DNA from 4 places in the Micromonospora humida genome. Region 4 is predicted to be linked to each of the others. Evidence: riboswitches for the same ligand, from Rfam matches in the RefSeq annotation. Region 4 holds a riboswitch; each other region holds the start of a gene.
The links. Region 4 has a riboswitch for cyclic di-AMP ahead of JQX11_RS28315 (C39 family peptidase). Riboswitches for the same ligand answer to the same signal wherever they lie in the genome.
Positions count from the first base shown of each region.

Region 1: linked by a shared signal. The riboswitch ahead of JQX11_RS19535 (coiled-coil domain-containing protein) and the one ahead of JQX11_RS28315 (C39 family peptidase) in region 4 are both predicted to bind cyclic di-AMP.
Region 2: linked by a shared signal. The riboswitch ahead of JQX11_RS33435 (C40 family peptidase) and the one ahead of JQX11_RS28315 (C39 family peptidase) in region 4 are both predicted to bind cyclic di-AMP.
Region 3: linked by a shared signal. The riboswitch ahead of JQX11_RS16885 (coiled-coil domain-containing protein) and the one ahead of JQX11_RS28315 (C39 family peptidase) in region 4 are both predicted to bind cyclic di-AMP.

Region 1 is NZ_JAFEUC010000009.1:194,419-197,619, reverse strand. Features, by position in the region: gene JQX11_RS19540 (cation diffusion facilitator family transporter) at 1-898, shown strand, start outside; cyclic di-AMP (ydaO/yuaA leader) riboswitch at 1,064-1,195, shown strand; gene JQX11_RS19535 (coiled-coil domain-containing protein) at 1,200-2,258, shown strand; gene JQX11_RS19530 (SRPBCC family protein) at 2,331-2,798, opposite strand; gene JQX11_RS19525 (STAS domain-containing protein) at 2,897-3,201, opposite strand, start outside.
Region 2 is NZ_JAFEUC010000006.1:372,905-376,105, forward strand. Features, by position in the region: gene JQX11_RS15125 (C40 family peptidase) at 48-1,046, shown strand; cyclic di-AMP (ydaO/yuaA leader) riboswitch at 1,202-1,338, shown strand; gene JQX11_RS33435 (C40 family peptidase) at 1,351-2,391, shown strand; gene dcd (dCTP deaminase) at 2,441-3,019, opposite strand; gene JQX11_RS15140 (pyridoxamine 5'-phosphate oxidase family protein) at 3,166-3,201, shown strand, end outside.
Region 3 is NZ_JAFEUC010000007.1:320,306-323,506, reverse strand. Features, by position in the region: gene JQX11_RS16890 (YibE/F family protein) at 146-1,489, shown strand; cyclic di-AMP (ydaO/yuaA leader) riboswitch at 1,656-1,787, shown strand; gene JQX11_RS16885 (coiled-coil domain-containing protein) at 1,791-2,816, shown strand; gene JQX11_RS16880 (carbonic anhydrase) at 2,959-3,201, opposite strand, start outside.
Region 4 is NZ_JAFEUC010000017.1:119,275-122,475, reverse strand. Features, by position in the region: gene JQX11_RS28325 (hypothetical protein) at 1-6, shown strand, start outside; gene JQX11_RS28320 (hypothetical protein) at 138-899, shown strand; cyclic di-AMP (ydaO/yuaA leader) riboswitch at 1,309-1,453, shown strand; gene JQX11_RS28315 (C39 family peptidase) at 1,713-2,564, shown strand; gene JQX11_RS28310 (hypothetical protein) at 2,628-3,201, opposite strand, start outside.

The sequences.
Region 1 (3,201 bases), on a different contig from region 4:
CCACAGCGCGACGGTGAGCAACGCCGCGCACCGGCACCGGGGTCGACTCTGGGCGGCGTTCGGGCTGCTCGCCGTGCTCATGGTGGTCGAGGCGGTGGCCGCCTTCGGCACCGGCTCGCTGGCCCTGCTCTCCGACGCGGGGCACATGTTCACCGACGTGCTCGGCATCGGGATGGCGCTGGCCGCGATCACCGCCACCCGGCGGGCCGCCCGGGACCCGCAGCGCACCTTCGGCCTCTACCGGCTGGAGGTGCTCGCCGCCCTGGCCAACGCCGTCCTGCTCAGCGGGGTCGCGGTCTACGTGCTGATCGAGGCGGTCCGCCGGTTCGGCGAGCCACCCGAGGTGCTGGCCGGCCCGATGCTGGTGGTGGCGGTGCTCGGCCTGCTCGCCAACATCGTCGCGTTCGGCCTGCTGCGGGAGGGCGCCAAGGAGAGCATCAACCTGCGCGGGGCGTACCTGGAGGTGCTCGGCGACCTGCTCGGTTCGGTCGGGGTGATCGTGGCGGCGCTGCTGATCGCCGGCACCGGCTGGTGGTGGGCCGACCCACTGGTCGCCGTGGCGATCGGCGTGTTCATCCTGCCCCGCACCTGGCGGCTCGGCCGGGCGGCGGTGCGCATCCTGGTCCAGGCCGCCCCGGAGCACCTGCCGGTGACCGCCGTGCACGACCGGCTGACCGCCGTGCCCGGTGTCGCCGAGGTGCACGACCTGCACGTCTGGACGCTCACCTCCGGCATGGACGTCGCCTCGGCCCACCTCACCCTGGCCGGTGACGCCGAGGTCGGCGCGGTGCTGGCGGCCGCCCGGGGCGCCCTGCGGGAGGACTTCCACATCGAGCACGCCACCCTCCAGGTCGAGCCCGGGGCGAGCCCCGGCGCATGCGGCCCCGCCCACTGGTGACCCCGCCCCGGGCCGGACGGTCAGCCCCGCCGGGTACTCCCGCACAGAGATCGCGGAAATTTGCGTCGTTTGAACCTTTTGAGGGTATTCACTCTCGTACCCTCAGTCACGAGGTAGGCAGGCGTCACTCGCGTACCGGTAGGCTCGGCCCCGGTCTCCGCCAGGCAGAGGCCGCCGCCTAATCGCCCGCCCGGGCGAACCGGGGAACCACGTTCCTGGGGTGCATCCGCGTCAGCGGTAGGGATCTTCCGTCCCGAACCCGTCAGCTAACCCGGTCGGCGGCTGACGGAAGGACATCCGCATGCACGTACGCACCACCACGCGGCTGCTGGCCGCAGTCGTCACGGCGTTGGCCCTGGGCGTGTCGGCCGCACCGTTCACCCCGGCCGCCGCCGCGCCTGCCACCCGGCTCGCCGCCCCCGGCGACGACGACGAGGGCGGCACCCCGGCGCTGCGCGACCAGCTCGACGCCGCCAGCAAGGGCTGGCTGGAGGCCAAGGCCGCCCTGGAGCGCTCCACCAAGCGCCAGCAGGAACTCGACGGACAGCTCAAGACCATCGAGGGGCAGCTGGTCACGCAGACCGCCAAGGTCGGCGAGATCGCCGGCGCGGCCTACCGCACCGGCCGGCTCGGGCCGATGTCCGCCCTGCTCAACAGCAACACCCCGAGCGGTTTCCTGGACCGCGCGGCGGCGCTGGAGACGGTCGCCACCCGGGAGGACCAGGAACTGCGCACGATGATCGAGACCCGGGACCAGGCCACCCGGACCCGGGCGGCGGTCACCCGGGAGATCACCGAACAGCGCAAGCAGGTCGCCACCATGGGCAAGCGCAAGGAGCAGGCCGAGCGGGCGCTGGCGGTGGCCGCCGCCGACAAGCCGGCCCCCACCTCCCGCGACTCCGGCAGCTCGGACGGCACGTCCACCAGCAACGCCAAGGGCGCACCCCGCAACTCCGACGGCTCCTGGCCGTCCGAGTCGTGCAGCGTCAACGACCCGACGCCGGCCAACGGCTGTATCACCCCGCGTACGCTCAACGCCCTGAACCAGGCCAAGGCGGCCGGTTTCACCAGGTACGTCTCCTGCTACCGGCCCAGCGGCTCCGGCGAGCACCCCAAGGGCCGGGCGTGCGACTTCGCCGCCCAGAAGGGCGGCTTCGGCGGGGTGGCCAGTGGCGGCGACCGGACGTACGGCAACAACCTCGCCGCGTACTTCATCCGCAACGCCGACCGGCTCGGTGTGCTCTACGTGATCTGGTTCAAGCGGATCTGGCTGCCGAGCAGCGGGTGGAAGGCGTACAGCGGGGGCAACGGGGACCCGTCCAGCGACCACACCAACCACGTGCACCTGTCGATGATCTGATCCCGGCGCGGTGGCCCGTCCGCTCAGGGCGGGCCACCGCGGCGCGACCGTCCGGGCGGGTGTCGGCGGTCGTCAGCCGGCGGGGGGTGGGTCGCCGGCCCGGCTGTCCAGGACCGCGCCGAGGCGGCTGGCCAACCCCAGGTGGGCGGCGCGGGCCTGCCGGAAGGCGTAGCCGAACAGCGGGGCCGGCGCGGCGAGGGTGATCTCCACGTCGATCCGCAGCAGGTCACCCTCCATCCGCAGCCGGGTGTGGTTGCGTACGGTGGTGCCGGGCTGCTGGCGGGCCACTGTCACGATCTCGTCGTCGCCGGCCAGCAGCACGTCGGCCTGGTAGGTGACGGGGAACCGCAGCGGCCCCAGCTCCAGCCGGTCGGTGATCGCGTAGCTGGCCAGGGCACCCGGCCGGGCGGGCAGCCGGCGCACCCGGACGATCAGGGGATGCAGCTCCTCCTGCCGGGACAGGTCGCTCAGCAGCGCCATCGCGTCCGCCGGTGAGCAGCGCGCCTGCACCGTGTAGCTGAAGCTCTCCCGCCGGACCACCGGGCCTCCTGACCGTCGTCGGTCGCACGATCGTGCCGTACCGGAGACGGACTGGCAACGTCCCTGGTCAGTGGCGTCGACGCCGACCGGTGGCCCGGTCAGGCGCCGGGCAGGACCTCCGGGGTGGCGGCACCGGCGAAGTACGGCTCCGGGGCACCGAAGAGCCCGAGCAGGCCGGTGACCCAGAGCTGTCGGTGCACGAACCGGCTCGGCTCGGTGACGATCAGTTTGACGCCGCTGACCTCGGCGGTCTGGAAGCCGGCGACCATGGCGCTGATCCCGACGGAGTCGATGAAGGTGACGAGTCGCATGTTCAGCTCGATCCGCGCGGGCCGACCCTTGGCCAGCACCTCGGCGATCGCCTCACGTACCTCGTAGGCGGTGTCGACGTCGATCTCACCAC
Region 2 (3,201 bases), on a different contig from region 4:
GAGGCGCCCGGCGGTCGGTTGCAAAGGAGTCGACGCCGGTGGCAACCATGCCCCCTCACCGTCACGCCCAGGGCCAGCCGCCCGCCCGGCCGGCAGCCCTCCGGCGGGTCGCCCGCCGCCTGCTCACCCTGGTCGCGGCGGTCGCCGTCGGTGCCGGGATGCTCGCGGTGCCGGCCCACGCCGCGCCGTCGCCCGAGGAGATCGAGGCGGCTCTCGACAAGCAGTGGGAGCAGCTCGAACCCACCATCGAGGACTACAACAAGGTCCGGGCCCAGCTCAAGGTCAACCGCAAGAAGTCGGCCGACCTCCAGAAGAAGATCGAGCCGCTGGCCCTGCAGAGCGAACTCGCCCTGGGCCGGGTCGGTGACCTCGCCTCCCGCTACTACAAGTCCGGCCCCTCGCAGGAGCTGAGCGCGCTGCTCACCACCACCAAGCCGGGCACCCTCGCCACGCAGCTGACCATCCTGGACCGGCTCGCCGCCGAGCAGCGCCGGGAGGTCGAGGCCGTGCTCGTGGTCCGCCGCAAGTACGACGCCGAGAAGCAGAAGCTCGACACCCTGATCGCCGCCGAGGTGAAGCAGGAGAAGGAGCTCGCGGCCAAGAAGACCCAGATCAACACCGAGATCAAGCGGTTGCAGGCGGCGATGCCGAAGACCACGGTGAAGGTGAACGGCTGCCCCACGATCAACGGCGTGGTCAGCTCCGCCGCCCGGACCGCGATCGCGACCGCCTGCGCGCAGGTCGGTGACCCGTACGTCTGGGGCGCCACCGGGCCGAACTCGTTCGACTGCTCCGGGCTCACCCAGTTCGCGTACAAGGCGGCAGGCATCTCGCTGACCCACTTCACCGGTGCGCAGTGGAACGAGGGCAAGGCCATCCCGCGCTCCGAGGCCCGCCCCGGAGACCTGGTGTTCTTCTTCAGCGACCTGCACCACGTCGGGCTCTACCTGGGCAACGACATGATGGTGCACGCGCCCCGGACCGGTAAGCCGGTCCAGGTGACCAGCATCAACTACATGCCGGTGGCCGGCTTCCGCCGCCCCTGACCAGCACATACGTCAACCCCCGGCCCGATGGGCCGGGGGTTGCGTGTTTTCCGGTCACGGAGTGTGCCGGCCCGGCGGGTTGCGGATCGATAACGAGCGTCTCTACTCTGGTCAATCGTCGGTCGGCACCAGGTCCGCCCCGCCCGGGGTGGCGTCGACCGGCACCGCCGAGTCGCCTCCGGGCGAGCCGGGGACCCAGGTACGCCGGGGTGAATCCGCGACCACCGCGGTAGGGCGCTCCCTTCCCGCCCGAACCCGTCAGCTAACCCGGTAGGCGGTCGAGGAAGAAGGAGCCCGGAGCCCGGTGGCACACCATGCCCCGCGGCCACCGTCGCACCGGACGACCCAGGTCGCCCGGAACACGACGGTGCCGCGCCCACGCTGGTCCCGCTTCACCACCACCCTCGCCACCCTGGCCGCCGCCGCGGTCGTACTGACAGGTGGCCCCACGGCAGCGCACGCCGACCCCTCGGTCGCCGAGATCGAGCGACAGATCGACCAGGACTGGAACAAGCTCGAACCGCTCATCGAACAGCACAACGCCACCCGCATCGACCTCGCCGCCAAGCGCCGGCAGGCCGACGCGCTCGGCAAGCGGATCGCCCCCCTGCAACGCCGCGTCGACCAGGCGATGAACCAGGTCAGCGGCCTCGCCGTGCAGGCGTACAAGGGCGAGAACGTGTCCACCGTCAACGCCCTGCTGGGCAGCCGCAGCCCGAGCCAGGTGGTCGAACAGTTGGGGCTGCTGGACCGGTTCGCCAGCCGCCAGCAGCGCGAGGTGCGGGAGGTCGCCCAGCTCCGCGACGAACTCGCCGCGACCAAGGCACCGCTGGACGAGATGGTCGCCCAGCTCACCCGTACCGAAGCACAGCTCGCGGCCCGCAAGAAGCAGATCAACACCGAGATCGACCGGTTGCAGAAGCTGCGGCTGACGGTCTACGGCAACGGCGGCGGCGGCAAGCTGCGCCCGGCCCCCTGCCCCGCCGGCTACCCCGGTGGCCCGGCCGGTACGGCGGTCAAGTTCGCCTGCGCCCAGATCGGCAAGCTGTACGTGTGGGGCGCGGCCGGCCCGAACAACTACGACTGTTCCGGGCTGACCATGGCCGCCTGGGCGAAGGCCGGGGTGTCGTTGCCGCACAACGCCCGGCAGCAGCGCCAGGTCACCGACCGGGTGAGCCGGGCCGACCTGCGCCCCGGCGACCTGGTCTTCTACTACTCCGACCTGCACCACGTCGGGATGTACGTCGGGGACGGCTGGGTCGTGCACGCCTCCCAGGCGGGCAAACCGATCACGATGAAGCGGGTCGACGACGGGCCGGTCAACAGCTACGGCCGACCCGGCTGAGCCACCGTGTCCGGGCCCCGGACCCGGGGCCCGGACACGGCACGCCGCGTCAGCCGATGGGCCAGGTGCGCCAGTTCTGCCAGGAGCGGCTGGGCGTCGGCCCACGCTGGCCCTGGTAGCGCGATCCGTACACCGCGGAGCCGTACGGGTGCTCGGCCGGCGAGGAGAGCCGGAAGATGCAGAGCTGGCCGATCTTCATGCCCGGCCAGAGGGTGATCGGCAGGTTGGCCACGTTCGACAGCTCCAGCGTGACGTGGCCGGAGAAACCCGGGTCGATGAAACCGGCGGTCGAGTGGGTGAGCAGCCCCAGTCGGCCGAGGCTCGACTTGCCCTCCAGCCGGCCGGCGAGCTGGTCGCCGAGCGAGATGACCTCGAGCGTGGAGGCGAGCACGAACTCGCCCGGGTGCAGCACGAACGGTTCGCCCGCCGGCACCTCCACCATCGACGTCAGGTCGTCCTGCTGCATCGCCGGGTCGATGTGGGTGTAGAGGTGGTTGTTGAACACCCGGAACAGCTTGTCGAGGCGCACGTCGATGCTGGAGGGCTGCACCAGACTCGGTTCGAACGGCTCCAGCGCCAGCGCGCCCGCCTTGATCTCGGAGACGAGGTCCCGGTCGGAGAGCAGCATCGGGACACCATATCCAGCGCCCCGGCCGGACCCGCCCACCGGGCCGCCCCACCGGCCGGCGTCGTCGCTGGCTCCGAGGCGTACGTCGGGCCGTTCGACCTGCGTGTCGGACTGATTTTAGAACGTCTGTTCGATAGGATGACCGCATGGCATCCTGGTCCGCATTCGCCGCCGACGAGCCC
Region 3 (3,201 bases), on a different contig from region 4:
CGCCGCCTCGACCTACCGTGGGCAGGGCGAACCGGGCGGGCCGGGGTGGTGGCTACCATCGTCCGACGATGACCCGCCGTCCGTGGTGAACCGGCTGGCCGGCTGACACGTATCCCGTCCCGGATCGTTGGGAGAACTCGCACATATGGGCGCCGACCACACCCGTCCCGCTCCGTCCACCCCGCCGCGGGTGCGACGGCTCCTCGTCATGACGGTGGTGCCGCTCATCGTGGTCACGGTGATCGCCACGCTGGTGCTCTGGCCCGGTGCGACCCCGAAGATCGACCAGGGTGAGCAGGTGCCCCGCCACCACGGCACGGTGACCCGGGTGGTGACCGAACCGTGCCCGCCCGCGCCGCAGACCCCCGACGGCCCCCCCGGGGTGGCCGACGGGCCGTGCGGGACGGTGACGGTCGCCGTCGAGCAGGGGCCGGACGCGGGCCGTGAGGTGCAGACGCCGGTGCCGTCCGGGCCGGGAGCGCCGACGGTGGCGGTCGGCGACGAGGTGGTGCTCGTCGCGTTGGCCGACCCGAGCGATCCGTCGGCGAGCAGCTACCACATCGCCGAGCACCAGCGGGGCATGCCGCTGCTCTGGCTGGTCGCCCTGTTCGCGGCGGCGATCGTGGCGTTCGGCCGGCTGCGCGGACTGGCCGCCCTGGCCGGCCTCGGGGCCAGCTTCGCCATCCTGTTGACCTTCGTGGTGCCGGGCATCTCCGCCGGGGGCGCGCCGCTGCCGATCGCGGTCACCGGCGCCGCGTTGATCATGTTCGTGGTGCTGTACCTGACCCACGGGATCACCGCGCAGACCTCGGTGGCGGTGCTGGGCACGTTGGGCAGCCTGGTGCTGACCGGCGTGCTGGGCACGCTGGCCACCGCCGCCACCCACCTGACCGGGTACGGCAGCGAGGAGGCCACCACGCTGTCGATGTACCAGCGTGACGTGGACCTGCACGGCCTGCTGCTGGCCGGGATCATCATCGGGTCGCTCGGCGTGCTCGACGACGTCACGGTCACCCAGGCGGCCACCGTCACCGAGCTGGCGCACGCCAACCCGGGGCTGTCCCGGTTGCAGCTCTACCGGGCGGCGACCCGGGTCGGCCGGGCGCACATCGCGTCCACGGTCAACACGATCGTGCTGGCGTACGCGGGCGCGTCACTGCCGTTGCTGCTCCTGCTCACCGCCGACAGCCGCCCGGTGAGCCAGATCCTCACCAGCGAGTTCCTGGCCCAGGAGATCGTCCGCAGCGCGGTGGCGACCCTCGGCCTGGTGGCGGCGGTGCCGCTGACCACCGGGTTGGCCGCGCTGGTCGTGACCGCCGGGCGGGGACCGGCCGACACCGGTACGGCCGGGCCGCCGCCCACCCCACGTCCCGCCCCCGACCGTGCCGAGGCGCTGGAGGCGTTGAGCGCGCCCCGGCACGGCGAACCGTCCACCCCGGCCCCCGCACGGTGGCCAGACCCGGAAGGGAGCACGGACACCGCATGGTGACACTGCGCTGCGTGACCGGAGGCGAGGTCGCGCCTGTCGGTCGCGTCACTGATTACCCCTCGCTATCGGGAAAATACTCATTTGGTCGGGTTGCGGGCGTAGATCCCCGGTACGACTCTCGGGTAACCTCGCTGCCGGTCACCGCCGAAGGCGCCCACCGGCGCCAGCGGTGCCACCGCCCAATCGCCGTACGGCGAGCCGGGGAACCGAGCACCTGGGGTGAATCCGCGCCAGCGGTAGGGGCCACTTCCGTCCCGAACCCGTCAGCTAACCCGGTCGGCGGTCGACGGAAGGGAAAACTGTGACGGCACCCCTACGCCGCTGGTTGACGCCGGCAGTGGCCGTACTCGCCGCCCTGGCGATCGTCGCCGGACCGGCCGCCGCCCCCGCGACGGCCGCGCCCAACGCGCCCACCCCCTCGGGGCACGAGGAGGACGACGAGCCGAAGCTGCTCACCGACGTCATCGAGGCCACCAACCGGGAGTACTCGGCGGCGAAGACCCGGCTGGAGAAGTCCAAGAAGCGCCAGCTCGAATACGCCATCGAGGTGGAGAAGGCGGAGCAGGAGCTGGCGGCGCTGGCCCCGCAGGTCACCGAGATCGCCGCCCAGTCGTACCGGACGGGTCGGGTCGGCGCGGTCGCCGCGCTGCTGGAGAGCGACGCGCCGGACGCCTTCGTCCGCCGGGCCGCCGCCCTGGACGAGCTGAACATGGTCAACGCCGGCAAGCTGGCCGAGGTCAACAAGGTCAAGACCCGGGCCGAGCAGGCCAAGCTCGCCGTCGACGCCGAGGTCCGGGAGCAGCAGAAGCAGGCCAACCTGATGGCCAAGAAGAAGACCGAGGCCGACAAGGCACTGGCCCTGGTCGGCGGCCGGGGCTTCACCGGCGGCCTGGTCGACGCGACGTCCCCGGTGGCCCGCGTCGCCCCCGGCCAGACCGCCAACGGCGACTGGCGCGGGGAGTCGTGCAGCGAGAACGACCCGACCACGTCCGGCTGTATCACCCCGCGCACGCTGCACATGTACAAGGAGGTCAAGCGGGCCGGGTTCAACCGGTTCGTCGGCTGCTACCGCCCCGGCGGGCCGTGGGAGCACCCCAAGGGCAGGGCGTGCGACTGGTCGTTGCAGAACAGCGGGTTCAGCCCGTGGCACAACAACGACACCCGGATGTACGGCAACAACCTCGCCGCGTTCCTGATCCGCAACTCGGACCGTCTGGGCATCTACTACGTGATCTGGAACCGGCAGATCTGGTTCCCGGCCAACGGCTGGAGTTCGTACTCGGGGCCGTCCAACCACACCGACCACGTCCACGTGTCACTGCTGTAGCGACCGTGATCGACACCGTGGCGGCGATGGTGCGGTGTCCGGGCTCCCGGATACCGCACCATCGGCCCCGAAGGGTTGATCGAGGTGCATGACGAAGGCCGCCCGGCTGAGCCGGGCGGCCTTCGTCATGACCGGGTGCGGGTCAGGAGGCGACGGGTGCCGGCGCGGCACCGGCCGACACGGCCGGTGCGGGCACCGCGGCGGCGGGCTCGGGGGCCGGGGCGGGCCCGGGGGGCACAGCTGCGGGCTCGGACGCCGCGGCGGTGGGCTCCGACAGCTCGGGGGCGGGGGCGACCTGGTGGACCTCGCCGGCGGCGAGTCGGTAGGACATGCCGACCACCGCGCACCGGCCGGCGGCCACCTCGGCGGCGATCACCGGCGAGTT
Region 4 (3,201 bases):
GGCTGACCCCGCCCCACCGGGCCCGCCCGCCGCCACCACAGCCACGATCTCGTCCCCGTACCGGCCGGACGTTGCCCGCAACGGTCCCGCCCCGGTACGGCCCCGATCCGCCACATCCGCCCGCGAGGTGTCGACCCGTGAACACCGTGCTCTCCCAGTTCCTGATCGGGGTGCCGACCGCCACCGCGATCTGGTCCCTGCTGCTCGTCCTCGCGCTGACCGGCCTCGCGGTCCTGGTCGCCCGCCCCGAGCGGGACCAGGCGACCGAGCTGACCCCCGTCGTGCCGCCGCCGGACGACCCGCCCCCGGTCGCCGACCTGCGCCGCTACGCCGAGGAGGTGGCCGTCGCCGCCGCCGGGGCCGCGCAGACCGCCCGCCGGCACCGGGCCGCCTGGCTGGCCGCCCAGGACACCCTGGACCGGGCGTGGCAGGCGTACGACGAGGCCGAGACGACCGCCCGCCGGTTCGTCGGCGCGGGGGCGCTGCCCAGCCCGCGTACCCCCCGGACACCTGCCGAGTACGCGGGTCGGGAGCGGTGGCTGCACCAGGAGGCGGTGGCGGCGCACTGGCGGGGCGAGTTGTCGGTGGAGCGGCTGCGGGACGTCTTCGCGCACCGCGACGGCTGGGACCCGCGCCGGCACCCCGTCGAGCACGAGGTGATGCTCGCCCGGGCGGTCCGGGAGGACCGGCGTGCGGCGTACCGGGCGGCGGCCTGGCGGGAACGCGTCGCGTGGCGGGACGCCGAGTTGGCCGCCGAGGCCGCCCGTTCCCTGGCCGTCGAGGCGTACGCGGCGACGCAGCGGGTGCGGCCGGGCCGGGTCCCGCTGCCCCGCACCGCGACGTCGGCGGCGACCCGCCCGACGCGTGCCACCCGCTGGCACCCGGCCCGGGTCGGCTGACCACCCCGGGACCGCCGCCTCGGACGAGACTCGGATCGCCCTGCCCCGGCCCGGCCCGGCCCGGCCCGCCCTGCCCAGGGACGCCGCTGGCCGGGAGGCCGGAGCTCGGGGGCCGAATTGTTATTTTGGGCCGGTGTGGGGGGCGTCACGGCACGGGGGAACCGGACAGGCGGTCACAGGCGGTCACATCGACTCTGATGATCACCGGAGGTTGCGGACGGGTCGTCCGGTTGTCGCCCGGCCGGGCTCCGACGAGGCTTCGTCCCCGGGGCTGGCCTTTGCTGCCCGGCTGCCCCGGAAAATCGTCGACTCGACGATGTTTACGCAGCTCACGGGGCTTGGCGGGAGGGAAGGGCGGCCAGTAGTGTCGCTGCGGTCCGGTGCGGTTTCCGATCGCAGGAGGCGACGCCGCACCGACCCGCTCAATCGTGCGAGTCACGAACCGGGGACCCACATGCACCACCTGGGGTGAATCTCCGGGCCACGGCCCGGGGTAGGGCGATCTTCCCGCCCGAATCCGTCAGCTAACCCGGTCGGCGGCAGCGGAAGGAGTTCCATCCTCGTGCAGCATGACCCCACCCCCTCGGTTGTCCCTCCACCTCGGTGCCGGGGTACCGCCGGACCGTCGCGCCTGAGGCGCTGACCCGGCCGTCCACCCCGCCGCCCGACCCCGTCGGGCGACCCGCCGATCCGTCCGGCTCCCGTCGGGCGGTCCCTGCCGAACGAGCGGCTGAACACCCGATCCGCGCGTGGCGTACCCGCCACGTGCCGGTCCGGCGTGCCTGGCCGCCTCGCCCCGTGGAGGAACACCCCGTGAAGCACCACATGAAGCGTCAGCTCCGCCGACTGGGCGCCCAGCGCCCGTACCGGATGGTCGTCGGCTCGGCGGCGGTCCTCGTCCTGGCCGCCGGTGGCACCGCCCTGGCCGCCGGGATCGACGACGCCCCGACCGACCAGCAGCGCGCCACCGCCGTGGCCGAGACCGCCCCCCGCCTCGACGACGTCGCCAGCCGCGCCCAGGCCCGGGTGGCCACCCCCGCCCCGACCAGCCCGTCGGCCACCCCCTCGGCGAGCCCCACCCCGTCGCCGCGCGTCACCCGGGCCAAGGTCCGCGCCACCGCCGACCCGGACCTGACCCGCAAGGCGGCCCCGAAGCCCCCGTCGTCGAAGGTCCTGCGCTACGACTACCAGGCCCAGACCACCTACTACTACTGCGGCCCGGCGGCGGTGCGCAACGCGCTCAGCGCGGCCGGCATCGAGCGTGGCCAGGACGACCTCGCCGCCCAGCTGGGCACCACCGAGATGGGCACCAACTCGGCCGAGGACACCACCCGGGTGCTCAACGCCGTGGTCAAGGGCGACCCGTACCGGACCCGGATGTTCGCCGGCACCCCGAGCGACGCGCAGGTCGAGCGGCTCCGGGCCGACGTGGTCGCGGCGGTCACCGACCAGCGGGCCGTGGTCGCGAACGTGGCCGGGGACGCCACCGACCTCGACGGCGGCTGGCACTCCTTCCCCGGGGGCCACTACGTCGCCGCTGTGGGCTACCGGGACGACGGCCGTACCGTACGGATTGCCGACTCGGCCGACCCGTCCCTGCCGGCCTACTGGGTCAGCGTGACCACCCTGGCGAACTGGATCGCCACCCGGGGCTACTCGGCCTGATCCGTAACCCGCACGGGACGGGCGTCGATCCATGTGGGTCGACGCCCGTCGCGTGTCACGGGATCAGTAGTCGATGAAGCCGTACAGGGCCAGGTGGTTGGACTTCGTGCCGGTCACGGTGTGGCCGATCGGGGAGGACCGCACGGCACCCTTGACGAAGAGATAGTCGATCTTGCTGGAACCGCTGGTGGCGGCCGAACCGTAGCCGGTCATGCCGAAACCGTTCAGCGTGCTCGCCGCGATGCCGGTCCGGTTGGCGTCGATGCCGACGATCCGGATCGTCGAGGCGTTCAGCAGACTGGTGGCGTCCGCCCCGATGTTGATGCCGCTGCCGGCGATGCCGGTGATCCCGTCCCCGGCGCAGGCATTCTGCCGGTTCTCCTGCGGTAGGTGCATGGTTGCGGCGAACACGCTGGTGCCGGTTGCCTTGATGGTGAAGCGGGCCGCGATGGCGCTGGTCCGCTTCCACTTGTAGTAGTCGGTGGTGTCCGGGTCGCTGTTCGGCGGTTTGTAGAGCGTGCACCCGGCGCCGCCGCCGTAGGCGGTGCCCGGCTTCAACCAGCCGGCGCTCCAGTACTTGGAGACGTCGCCGCTGGCGAGGCTCAGCGTCCTGGTGTTCCAGATGATGGCATTGGTC